4 regions of the Bacillus sp. N12A5 genome follow, and region 1 is predicted to be linked to each of the others. Evidence: riboswitches for the same ligand, from Rfam matches in the RefSeq annotation. Region 1 holds a riboswitch; each other region holds the start of a gene.
The links. A riboswitch is a leader RNA that binds a small molecule or an ion and turns the genes downstream of it on or off. The one in region 1 is predicted to bind thiamine pyrophosphate.

Region 2: linked by a shared signal. The riboswitch ahead of MOC09_RS05140 (acetylornithine deacetylase) and the one ahead of MOC09_RS02215 (Ykof family thiamine-binding protein) in region 1 are both predicted to bind thiamine pyrophosphate.
Region 3: linked by a shared signal. The riboswitch ahead of tenA (thiaminase II) and the one ahead of MOC09_RS02215 (Ykof family thiamine-binding protein) in region 1 are both predicted to bind thiamine pyrophosphate.
Region 4: linked by a shared signal. The riboswitch ahead of thiC (phosphomethylpyrimidine synthase ThiC) and the one ahead of MOC09_RS02215 (Ykof family thiamine-binding protein) in region 1 are both predicted to bind thiamine pyrophosphate.

Annotation. Positions count from the first base shown of each region.
Region 1 covers NZ_JALAMR010000002.1:351,261-354,368, reverse strand. Annotated here, with positions in the region: gene ykoH (two-component system sensor histidine kinase YkoH) at 1-438, opposite strand, end outside; gene ykoG (two-component system response regulator YkoG) at 442-1,128, opposite strand; TPP riboswitch at 1,230-1,341, shown strand; gene MOC09_RS02215 (Ykof family thiamine-binding protein) at 1,438-2,040, shown strand; gene MOC09_RS02210 (ECF transporter S component) at 2,042-2,641, shown strand; gene MOC09_RS02205 (ABC transporter ATP-binding protein) at 2,628-3,108, shown strand, end outside.
Region 2 covers NZ_JALAMR010000003.1:378,362-381,469, forward strand. Annotated here, with positions in the region: gene pgeF (peptidoglycan editing factor PgeF) at 1-235, opposite strand, end outside; gene MOC09_RS05135 (YlmC/YmxH family sporulation protein) at 397-642, opposite strand; gene MOC09_RS05140 (acetylornithine deacetylase) at 724-2,004, opposite strand; TPP riboswitch at 2,091-2,192, opposite strand; gene MOC09_RS05145 (ABC transporter ATP-binding protein) at 2,205-2,999, opposite strand.
Region 3 covers NZ_JALAMR010000002.1:197,715-200,822, reverse strand. Annotated here, with positions in the region: gene tenI (thiazole tautomerase TenI) at 1-583, opposite strand, end outside; gene tenA (thiaminase II) at 558-1,268, opposite strand; TPP riboswitch at 1,349-1,457, opposite strand; gene MOC09_RS01340 (monovalent cation:proton antiporter family protein) at 1,519-3,108, opposite strand, start outside.
Region 4 covers NZ_JALAMR010000013.1:7,588-10,695, forward strand. Annotated here, with positions in the region: gene thiC (phosphomethylpyrimidine synthase ThiC) at 1-1,540, opposite strand, end outside; TPP riboswitch at 1,673-1,780, opposite strand; gene MOC09_RS14905 (Type 1 glutamine amidotransferase-like domain-containing protein) at 1,849-2,541, opposite strand; gene MOC09_RS14910 (spore coat protein) at 2,668-2,898, shown strand; gene MOC09_RS14915 (hypothetical protein) at 2,985-3,108, opposite strand, start outside.

The DNA of each region.
Region 1 (3,108 bases):
TTCTGTGTTCTCAAGCCTTTCAACCAGCTGAAGAGAAACCACTTGTCCATCAGTCCAAATAACCGGAACAGCAGCCTCAGCAAACAGCTTGCCGTCATGTTTTCTTACATCTGCCGTTTCCCCGCTGTGAAAAGACAGGGGAAATTCTTTATATGCTTTTTCCTTTGTCATGGTCATGACGGCTTTTTGATCACCATTCACTACACGGACCATGCCGTTTGCCGGAAGATAAGCCTGCAGCATGTCCTGCAAAGCCACTCCTTCTGTTTCAGCTGCATGCAGTGCTTCAGAAATGTTATCCGTCTCAGCTGCAAGCCGGGCTGCATCCTTTGAGGTCAGCGCAGATGAAAAAATGAGATAGACTGCGGTATGGACCAAAATTAATAAAATCAACAGCGATATTGATGTGTACAGATGAATCTTGGTCTTCAGCTTCATCGTTTACCCCTTAATGGCATAGCCGACCCCGCGAACGGTATGGATCAGCTGTTTTTCGTAAGGATAGTCAAGTTTTTTTCTGATGTATCTGATATAAACATCCACGACATTTGTATCACCGATATAATCAAATCCCCATACCGAGTTTAGAATCTGCTCCCGTGTCAGCACCTGTTGCGGATGCTTCAGCATATAGACGAGCAAATCAAATTCCCGGGGCGTTAATTCCACCTCTTTATCTCCGCGTCTCACTTCACGGGTTTTTTCGTTCACCCGCAAGTCGTCATATGTAAGATAGGTGCCGATATCTTCTGTTTTTGTTCCGTTTTGGCGCAGCGCCGCCCTGATTCTCGCAAGCAATTCCTCGATTTCAAACGGCTTTGTGACGTAGTCATTCGCGCCGATATCCAGCCCTGTTACCTTGTCAGGAATGCTGTCGCGAGCCGTTAATAAAATGACCGGTGTCTGCTGATCCGTTTTTCTCAAGCGGCGCAGCACTTCCAATCCGCTCAATCCCGGGAGCATGACGTCAAGAAGCACCAGGGAATACCCGCCTTCCGCGGCGGCATTCAGTCCTTCTGTGCCGTTGTGTTTGATGGTGACGCTGTATCCTTCATATTCCAATTCAAGCTGAAGCACCCTGGCGATTTTTTCTTCATCTTCCACAATTAATATGTTCCCTTTTTCCAAAAGCGATCATCCTCTCCTATCCCAAAATGAAAAAAATGATTTCATTGTTTACAAAATGGTTCTTATCATCTATTATGATGTCAAAATAAAAAATTGTATACGGAAAGCACTAGGGGTGCTGTTTTGGCTGAGATAAAGCGCGCAAACACGCGCTTTGATCCCTTATGACCCGATCTGGATAATACCAGCGTGGGGAAGTGCAGGTTGACCGAATGGTGTATTTTTTTGTGCGCTTAATCGATCTATGACTGCATATTCCCTTAGGATATGCAGTTTTTTATTTTACCAAAAAAACAGGAGGTCGGAGAAATGGATCATATTTGCGGCACAAGCAGAATTGCCGGTTTTCGGTTCTCTTTATATCCGATGACGGATGATTTTATTAGTGTGATTAAGTCGGCGCTGAAAAAAACCGACACATCCAACGTTTGGACGAAAACCGATCATATCAGCACAGTCCTGCGCGGATCGATTGATCATGTATTCGACGCTGCCAAAGCCATTTATCTCTATGCGGCGAACAGCGAACAACACATCGTCATGAACGGGACGTTTTCTATCGGTTGCCCGGGCGATACACAAGGAGATACATATCTTTTTGCAGACGGCAAGCGCGTCAATGAAGAAGCTGTCCGCAGCCTGAATGCGGAAGCGCCGTGCCAATTTGCGCTGTATCCGCTGAATGAGCCCGATTATATGGGCTTGATCATGGAAGCTGTCGAGATTGCGAAAGCAGAAGGCACCTTCGTACAGGGGGTCCATTACGCGAGTGAGCTTGACGGGGATGCACATGACGTATTCAGAACAATGGAAGCCGTTTTCCGCATGGCTGAACAGCAAACAAACCACGTAACCATGACTGTCAATGTCTCGGCTAACAGTCCATCAAGAAAAAACAGAAAGCAGGGATAATATGAAAAGCTGGAAAGTAAAAGAAATTGTCATCATGTCTGTTATCAGTATCGTTTTTGCCGTTGTTTATTTATTATTTACGCATTTCGGAAATGTACTTGCAGGTATGTTCGGGCCAATCGCTTATGAACCGATTTACGGCATTTGGTTTATCGTTTCTGTCATCGCCGCGTACATTATTCGAAAACCGGGTGCAGCGCTTGTTTCTGAAATCATTGCCGCTCTCGTTGAGTGCCTGCTGGGAAATCCGTCTGGCCCGATGGTCATCGTTATCGGCATTGTTCAAGGACTCGGGGCTGAAGCGGTATTTCTCGCGACACGCTGGAAAGCATACTCTTTGCCCGTCCTTCTGCTGGCAGGAATGGGGTCTTCAGTAGCAAGCTTTATTTATGATCTCTTTGTTTCTGGCTATGCAACCTATTCACCGGGCTATCTTCTCATGATGCTTGTGATCCGTCTGATTTCTGGCGCGCTTCTTGCAGGGCTTCTCGGAAAGGCTGTCAGCGACTCTCTTGCTTATACGGGTGTGTTAAACGGAATGGCACTCGGGAAGGAATTGAAAAAGAAACGGAAGCGGGCTTCAGAACATGCAAGCCTTTGATGAGTTCCTAACGGTTGACCAGCTCGGCTTCTCTTATGAAGAAGACGAGAAACCGGTTTTTCAAAACATTTCGTTTGCACTTCACAAAGGAGAATGCGCTTTATTGCTGGGACCGAGCGGGTGCGGAAAAAGCTCGCTCGCCCTTTGTTTAAATGGCCTGTACCCGGAGGCTTGCGACGGCATACTGTCCGGACATGTATTTTTATATCAAAAGCCGGTCACAGACGCTGAAACTTCCGAAACGATTGCACAGCATGCCGGAGTTGTCTTTCAGGACCCCGATCAGCAGTTTTGCATGCTTACGGTTGAGGACGAAATCGCTTTTGGGCTGGAAAATCTGCAGATTCCGAAAGAAGAGATGGCGGAGAAAATTGATGCCGTATTAGAAAAATTACGTATTACTCATTTAAAAGAAAAAACAATATCTGCACTGTCAGGAGGACAAAAGCAGAAAGTGGCTCTCGCCT
Region 2 (3,108 bases), on a different contig from region 1:
ACTGCAAATCAGTATTAAACATATCGGCAATATATTCACGATTTTTAACTACATCTGCATCTTTGTCATGAACGTGCAATCCTGTATTTAACGATTCAAAAGGCTTTTGGCTGACACCGCCGTTTTTCGTTGTAAATCCGGCAATGACTTCTCTGTTGTTTTGATTCGTTTGTGTCCAGTCTTGTATCATGAGTGTCGAGGGTGTGGTAAGACTGAATGGGTGATATGTATTCATGATGATCCAACCTTTCGACAAACATTTAAAAAAGCGGAATTTCCCACTTATTTTACCACATCTTTCTGCATTCGTTGAGCGCCGATTTGCATATTTCTAAATGAAATGTGCCGGAAGAATCGAGACTTCCGGCAATTGCCAATCCACGGCAGACAAGCGCATTATGCATGCGGTTCATTTAATCGGACCAAGATGACATCTTCCCCGATTTTTACTATATTTCGCCATGGAATGACCAATTCCTCTTCTTTTCCAAAAAATCCGAGAACTTTCCCATTTCCTCCGAGTATGATCGCCTGAATTTTTCCAGTTGTCACATTGATATCAATATCACCAATGCTCCCCAGCTTTTTTCCGTTTGAGACATTGACGACATCCTTTACCTGAAATTCTGAAATGCTGATCATTCCATCACGTCCTTTTTCCGTCCTTTTTTCAAGTATATGAACGGGCAGGCTGAACCTTGTCAGCAAGAAGAAAATTTCATGTCACTGTTCTTTTTTACAGCTGCACCAGCTGATAATAAAATCGAGCATGATTTTTGTATACTCTACCAGCTGCTCAATCGATACCTCTTCGTTGACAGAGTGTGCATTGTGCAGATCGCCAGGGCCGTATATCACACATGGAATGCCGGCATTAAACAGCCATCCGCCATCTGTAACGGACTGAGAAACGTCCATAACCGGGCGCTCCCGTTTCACTTTCTCATGAGAGGCAGTAAGCGCTAAGACGCCTGGGTGGCCAGGGTCAACTTCCAATGCCGGAAAAATTTCTCCTCTGTCTTCAATCATAGATGAGCCTCCCCACTTGAATACAGGGCGGTTGTCCCTAAGCCAAATGTCACTGTCGCTCAGCCGGTTGATATAATCTTCTATTTCCGCAGCCACTTGGTCATGGGTTTCATTTGGGTAAAAATGGACTGTGATCCACAGCCGGCACTCGTCCGCTATAAAAGCCGCATGCCTGCCTCCTTCTATGACAGCCGGATTAATGGTATTTGTGCCTGGTTGAAAGCCGGGATATCTTTTCATAATGGACCAGTGGCGCTCAAGTTCCCCGAGCCCCGCAATGATTTTTGCCATTTTTTCAATTGCGCTTGCCCCGAATGTTCCTCCGCCTGCGTGAATCATATTCCGTCTCGTCCCATCATGAAACGTTTGGCTGCTTTTGATTTCGATCCAGCCTGTAATGACACCGCCCTGGCCTTGAATATGCATATCGCTCGTATCTGCGACAACTGCAAAATCAGCGTGATAGCCCCTCTTGCAGCATTCAAGCGTGCCTGCTTCTCCGACTTCCTCCCCGATAACCGATTGCAGAATCAAATCACCTGGAAGTTCAATGCCTGCCTCACGAATCAATTTGACAGCAAAGAGTACACACGCCATTCCGCCTTTCATATCAGAAGCGCCTCGCCCAATTAAGAGACCGTTTTTTTCAATTGGATGGAACGGGTCATGCTCCCATTCTTCATCCTCTTTTACCTCTGCCACATCTACATGGCCATTGATGATCAGGCTACGATAATCTGCTGAATTTGTTCCCTTTAGCAGACCTACAACATTGGGATCTCCCGGGTACACATCCCATTTATCGATTGAGAATCCTATTTCATTTAAAAAACCAGCAATCCATGATTGAATGCCGTCGGTATTTCTTGCAGGCGGAGCAGGTGTTTGATAAGAAATCAGTGTTTTTGCCAGCTGAATGAGCTCCTCCTTTTGCTCCTCCACCTTTTTTAACAGAGAGTCTATTTGTTGATTCAATGTGATCCGCTCCTATCTTTAAAATCATAAAAGCCATTTCATATGTTATGAAACGGCTTAATAAAAACAAACAGAGTCCTATGCACTCCGCTATTTCACCGCTTCCCTCCGCTGGCATGATCCAGATCAGGTCAAAAGGGTTGAGACAATGTCTCTCTCAGCTTCGCAAAGCACCCCTAGGATGAATCGATATGTGTTTGTCAGGCATTCGTTATCGGCTCGGCTCTTGTTAAAAACGGCCGGTCCTGATTCCATAATACATGGATTGGTGTATCAAAAAAAGCGGAAAGTATTTGATCAGTCAGCATTTCCTTTATTTCTCCTGATCCAAAGACCTCTCCCTGTTTTAATAAAAGGGCTTTGTCAAAGACCGGCAATATTTCTTCCGCATGATGCGTCACATAAAGAATTGATGGCGCATTTTCTTTGTTTGCAATATATGTAATCGTATCTAACAGCTTTTCCCGGGCAATAAAATCCAGCCCTGTGACCGGTTCGTCCAGGATCAGCAGCTCCGGATCGGCCATTAGCGCTCTTGCAATTAAGGCTCTTTGTTTTTCCCCTTGAGAAAGGGTTTCATAGCGGCGGTCGGCATATTCAATTGCGCCCAAGTCCTCTAATAAACCGATCGCTTTTTCCCTGATTTCCGCACTTGGCGTTTCATATAATCCAATTGAAGCGTAAGCTCCGCTTAGAGCAATCTCAAAGGCTGAATCTGATGGATATAATTTTTGCTGCAGAGCCGCTGAGACGAGGCCAATTTTCCGTCTGAGCTTCTCCCCAAGCTCCGTTTTACCAAACTCATGGCCAAGCACCTGCATCTCACCGGATGTTGGGAAGTAATATGAGCAAAGCATATTTAACAGCGCTGTCTTTCCGGCGCCATTCAGTCCGTAAAGCACCCAATTCTCCTTTTCCTCCACCTTCCAATGAATATTCCTCAGTATCCATTTTCCATTTCGTTTTAGTGAGACATTGTCAAGCTGCAAAATCATCGTGGTCCTCCTCTAAACTCTTATAATTGTTTTAATTTTCATAAAACTTCGTACGGACTAGGATACCTTATTTTTTCCAAAACGTAAACCACCCGCAATCAATAGAAAA
Region 3 (3,108 bases), 150 kb from region 1:
TGCGGGAATATCGTCTGGCAGCTTCCAAAGGGTCAGCCGAAGAAAAAATTCCCGACATGACAGCGATACCGTCTGCCCCTGCTTGTTTTACGCCTCTTAATTTGTCCGGCGCCATCCCGCCGATGGCAATAACCGGGATAGAAATCCGTTTTTTGATATCTGACAGCAAAGACAAACCTCTGCCTTCAAGACCCTTTTTGCAATCTGTATCAAACACATGACCGAACAACACGTAGTCGGCGTCTTCCTTTTCAGCTTGAACCGCTTCCTCCAGTGAATGCACCGACCGCCCGATATGAAGGTGAGGAAATCTGGCTCTGACCTGCTTCGGCGAAAAGCTGCTGCTCGGCAGCTGCACGCGATGAATCGTAGAAAAAAGCGCAATATCCACCCGCCCGTTCATGACCAATTTTCGTTTATCCACACCGCCTTCGGACGTAAGCTCAAGCAGTTTCAAAATATCTGCCGCCGATTTTGACCGTTCCCGGATGTGTATAAAATCAACTTCATTCTGAATAGCTATGATTGTTCTCGCTAACTCTTCAACCGGTTTGCAGTCATCCGTTATGGCGTGAAGCTCCAAGTTCCTCCACCTCTTTTATGCCGCTGTCGGACCAGCCTTCTTTCTGATAGGCCATTCCCCAAAATTGATATTCATAGTAGCTGGAGATGACAAAATTCTCTTTCATCTTGGCGCGCACTTCCTCCGTGCTGTTTTCCGCCAGCTCATCAAACCGGTTGACTTGCTCTTCGACCTGCTGTTTGAACCAGTCACCTCCGTATGTGCCGATCCACTTCTGATAAATCGGATGCCCCGGATCACAATGCAGCAATTTCTCGCCAACCTCGTAATAAAGCCAATAGCACGGTAGAAGGGCCGCTAAAATCTCAGCAAAATTCCCGCTCAAAACCGAACGGTACATATGGGATGTATATGAGTACGCCGTAGGAGACGGCTTAAACGCCTTACGCTCCTCTTCACTGATTTCCAACAGTTCGGCAAACTCGCGATGAAGCGACATTTCCGCCTCATATGTACCTTGGGCGTGGCTTGCCATCCGTCCCGTCGTATAAAGGTCCTTCGCATAAGCGGCGCCGAACGATTGCACCTTCGCAAAATGCGTTAAATAATAAGAATCTTGAAGCACGTAGTATTTAAAACGGTCAATCGGAAGCGTTCCGTCACCGATTCCCTGAACAAACGGATGGACAAAACTCCCCTCCCACCATTCTGCGGCTGCACTGCGGCATTCTTCTGAAAACTTCACACATCATTCCCCCTGTCTGATAAATAAAAAAACCACTTTCCCGCAAGGAAAAGTGGTTTGGAATTGGCATAGTAAAATACACAAATACCGCTCCACTTCCCTACGCAGGTCTGAACCTGTTCAAGTTATGAGGGTCTAAAAGTCACACTTTTATCTCAGCCCTTATGAAGGACACCCCTAGTGGTTATACGAATACATATTGAATTGTTCTGCACCTCTATATTAACACGAATCCCTAATTGGTCAAGATTTAACCTTCCAATGTTTTCTTAAGCTCCGTTACGTACTCGCGAGATCCGGTGACAATTAAGCGGTCTCCAAGTTTCAGCCTTGTGTCTCCATGAGGAACGATGCTGTCCACACCTCTGAAAATCCTGACAAAAATGACGTCGCCTGTTAGAGGGAATTCCCGCAAAATGACACCGTCGTATTTGCTGTTTTCCATATTAATTTGATACAGCGAAGATTCTTGGTTCGTGAGCAGCTTCATGACGCCTGGGGCTTCTATCAGCGCGCGAAGCAATGTTTTTGTCGACAGCAGAATAGAAAAGATGCTAATCCCCTGCTCCTTCAGAGCTGCTTCATTCTCAGGTGATCCGACGCTGGCAATGACTCTTTCTGTGCCTTTTTCTTTTGCAAGTAGTGCAATCTCGGCATTCATGTCTTCATTCCCTGTCGCCACAACGAGGATATCCGTATCAAAAATATCGAGTGAATCTAGGGTTTCAGGCTCATAATCAGCAATCGTCTCAACCGTAAACACTGATTCTGACAGCTTTTCCTCCGCATTCTCTTGATAAACGTGCACAACCCGCACGTCATACTCGTTCTCCGGCAGCTCAAGTGTAACAGGCAAAGTCATTTGATTGGCGCCGATGAACGTAATCGTCTTTTTCTCCTCAGGCTGCTCTTCCCGTTTGTACAATTTTTTAAAACAGATCGGCGTAAAAATACTCGCAATGACGGCTACTAAAATTAGCGCTCCTGACATATTTGCGCTGATCACGTGAAGCTGCTGGCCGATCGTCGCAGCGGCAATCACGAGCGAAAGCGTTGATGTCAGCAGGAAACCAGACGCGAAAACGGTTCGGTTATCATACCACTTCTTTAGGTACATAACAGGAATGATTTTGCTGACTAACAGCGCCAGAAGCAGAAGCGGAATCATAATTAAAATGGTTTTATCCTGGAAAAGAGTCCAAATATCCAGCTTCACACCGACCATCACAAAGAAAATCGGTATTAAGAACCCGTAGCCAAATGAATCCAGCTGCTGAACAAGTTCTTTGTTTGGCGAAAGAAGGGAAACAAGAACCCCCGCTAAGAAAGCGCCGAGAATATTTTCTGCCCCAAGTGATTCAGACAAGGCAACAAGGACAATAATTAACGTAAAAATGGCACGTGTCCCGATCTGGATCGTCCCTTTTGACATGGACTGAACAAAAGAGCGATGTTTAAAGACCCGGCCGAAAAAGTAAAGCACCACTCCGGCCGCAAACAGGATCATCAAGAGCCACATGTTTCCGCTGTCCTCTCCGTATAAAGAAGAAAAAACAGCTAGAAGAATCATCGTGGCCAAATCAGCGATAACAGCAACGAGCAAAATAATCTGCCCGATATTTGAATTCATGATCCGTTCTTCTTTTAACGTTGGAACGACAACACCTAATGAAATCGTTGAAATAATAAGTGTCATTAAAAAAGCATTTTGGATAAACCCTGCCAAGACGAACCCATAGGACAGCAGCAATGATAAAATAAAAATACCGGCAAAAATAATAGATGCCGCAGCAAACGTATTAGGCGCTTCCTTGCCGTTCGGCAGAAGCTGCTTTTTCTT
Region 4 (3,108 bases), on a different contig from region 1:
ATAGATTAAACTGATCCCGCCAGCGGAATTCAAAACGGGCTTTCGATAAAGCATCATCCCGTATTTGCGCTCCGGGGTGCCCTTTTGCAAGGTCTGCCGCATGCGCCGCAATTTTATATGTAATAACTCCTTCCCGAACATCGTCACGGTTAGGCAGCCCCAAATGCTCCTTCGGCGTTACATAACAAAGCATTGCTGTCCCATACCAGCCGATCATCGCCGCTCCGATCGCTGATGTAATATGGTCATAGCCCGGCGCAATATCTGTTGTCAGCGGCCCTAATGTGTAAAAAGGCGCTTCTTTGCAAATGTCCATTTGTTTATCGACATTCTCTTTGATTTTATGCATCGGCACATGCCCAGGCCCTTCAATCATCACCTGAACATCATGCTTCCAGGCAATTTGCGTCAGCTCTCCAAGCGTCTCTAATTCAGCAAACTGCGCTTCGTCATTGGCATCAGCGATTGATCCGGGACGAAGTCCGTCCCCAAGAGAAAAAGCAATATCATACATTTTCATGATTTCACAAATTTCTTCAAAATGACTATACAAGAAGCTTTCCTGATGGTGAGCCAGACACCACTGCGCCATAATTGCTCCCCCGCGTGACACGATTCCGGTTGTCCGTTTGGCAGTCAGCGGCACATAGCGAAGCAAAACACCTGCGTGAATCGTAAAATAATCCACTCCCTGCTCTGCCTGTTCGATCAGCGTATCACGATAAATGTCCCACGTTAAATCCTCCGCTACGCCGTTTACTTTTTCAAGCGCCTGATAAATCGGAACAGTCCCCACGGGCACAGGACAATTGCGGATAATCCATTCACGCGTCGTATGAATGTCTTTTCCGGTAGAAAGGTCCATCATCGTATCCGCTCCCCAGCGTATGGCCCACGTCATTTTTTCCACTTCTTCTTCAATGGATGACGTAACGGCTGAATTCCCGATATTCGCATTGATCTTCACATGAAAATTCCTTCCGATAATCATCGGTTCACTTTCAGGGTGATTAATGTTTGAAGGAATGATCGCCCGGCCGCTGGCTACCTCGTCTCTGACAAACTCAGGAGACACATGCTCGCGAATGGCGATAAACTCCATCTCAGGAGTAATGATCCCCTTTTTGGCATAGTGCATTTGCGTGACATTTTGACCTGCCTTCGCCCTCAGCGGTTTCCGCTTTAGTCCGGGATAGCTTGCGTTTGGATTTGCTTTTTTATAACCGTTATCTTCTGGTTTTACAGCCCGTCCTTCATACTCTTCCACATCGCCGCGCTCTGTGATCCATTTTTGGCGGAGAGGATTTAAACCTTCTTCAATATTAATTGTCACATCAGGGTCCGTATAAGGTCCGCTTGTATCATAGACACGCACAGGCGCGTTTTCCTCTTCACCGAACGATCCCGTCGTCGGACTCAATGCGATCTCCCTCATCGGCACTTGGATGTCCGAAGAAGACCCCTCCACGTACACTTTCTTGCTCCCCGAAAAACTCGACATAATGGAAATGTTGGCTTGCTGCACTGAATTGTTTTGCATTACTTATCCTTCCCCTCTCTTCGTTTGAAAGGACAAAATCAAGCCCATAACCAGCACAAAAAACCGGATTCAAATGAATGAACCCGGTTACAGTCAGAAAGAAACATATTATTGCCCAGCACGACAATAATAAAAACAATTCCTCTACTTCCCCACGCTGGTACGAACCAGATCAGGTCCAAAGGGTTAAGAAGCTTGCCTTCTCTCTCAGCCCGATAGCGGGCACCCCCAGTAACTATTGATTTCGCACTCATCTTAACATAAAACCAATCTGAAAAAAAGGGGAATATAGATAATATTCAGCTAATTCATCCTAAATATTTGACAGGCAGCTGGATTTCAGCTATTTCATATTCATCCATCATCACCCGATATGCCTTTGCACCCGGTCTTGAACTCACTGTCTGAAACAGCTGATCATTTATGAAATGGAGAGCCGCTCCGTCGTCCGCCGCATAGCCATCACTCAGAAATTCATTAGATATCAGCTGGTGGTATATCGGCCTCCGGTCCTTTTCACCATCATAATGAGGACAAAAACTCCCTTGCAACAAACCTAAACTTTTCATACTTGTCAGCGGCCCGGCCGAATCTGTGACCCCTTCTTCAAACCAGCAGATCGCACCGGCACTTAATCCAGCTAGAATCAAACCGTTCTTCCATGCTTCTCTGAGAATAAGATCCAGCCCCCACTCCTTCCACAGTACAAGCATATTCCTCGTATTTCCCCCGCCAACATATATTACATCCTGTTCCATAACAAAAGATAGTAAATCTGTTGTCGGCGGCTTAAATAAGGATAAATGAGACGGCACACAATCCAGTGTTTGAAAAGCATCATAAAACCGCTGAACATAGTTTTGGGAATCACCGCTCGCCGTCGGCAGAAAACAAATGCGAGGTGACTTCCGCTCCGATTGATTGATGATATATTGATCGAGAGACAAATTATCCGGCTCCATTGAAAAACCCCCTCCGCCCATCGCAATAATCTGCTTCATCATCCCACTCCCCCGGAAAAATTTGTTATTCATTATAGCATTTTGTATAAAAGCAAGACACAAAGCAAAATATTTTCTTATCAGGGGAACAAGAAAATAACATCCTGTACAGGAGGTGGCTTGCCATTGAACAATGTCTTTGATCCGATTAACGCCATAGCTATACCTGCAACTGCCCTTGATTTCTTAGCAACAACAAAAAACAGCATTAACAAGTACACTGCCGCGATAAAGGAAACCTCGAACCCTCACCTCCGAAGAGCATTGCATGATCAATTAGATGCAGCTGTTTATCTGCATGGAGAACTGTCAGAACTCCTGTTGGAAAAAGGCTTTGTCCTAGATAAACCATTTTAAATCGACTCGCTTTTATGTTGCAGAGAACTGTAAACAGGCCATAAAAAATGACGGTCTCTCATTTTATGAAAGACCGTCTCTTTCCTTTATTGCTCCACTCTTCTTAAAGCCTCGTTTACTGTTTCTTTTATAAACGCATCTTCCCCGCCCAATCGGTCTAAACTGAGATCGCCGTTTCTCAGCCTTTCAGATATATTATTGATATCCTCT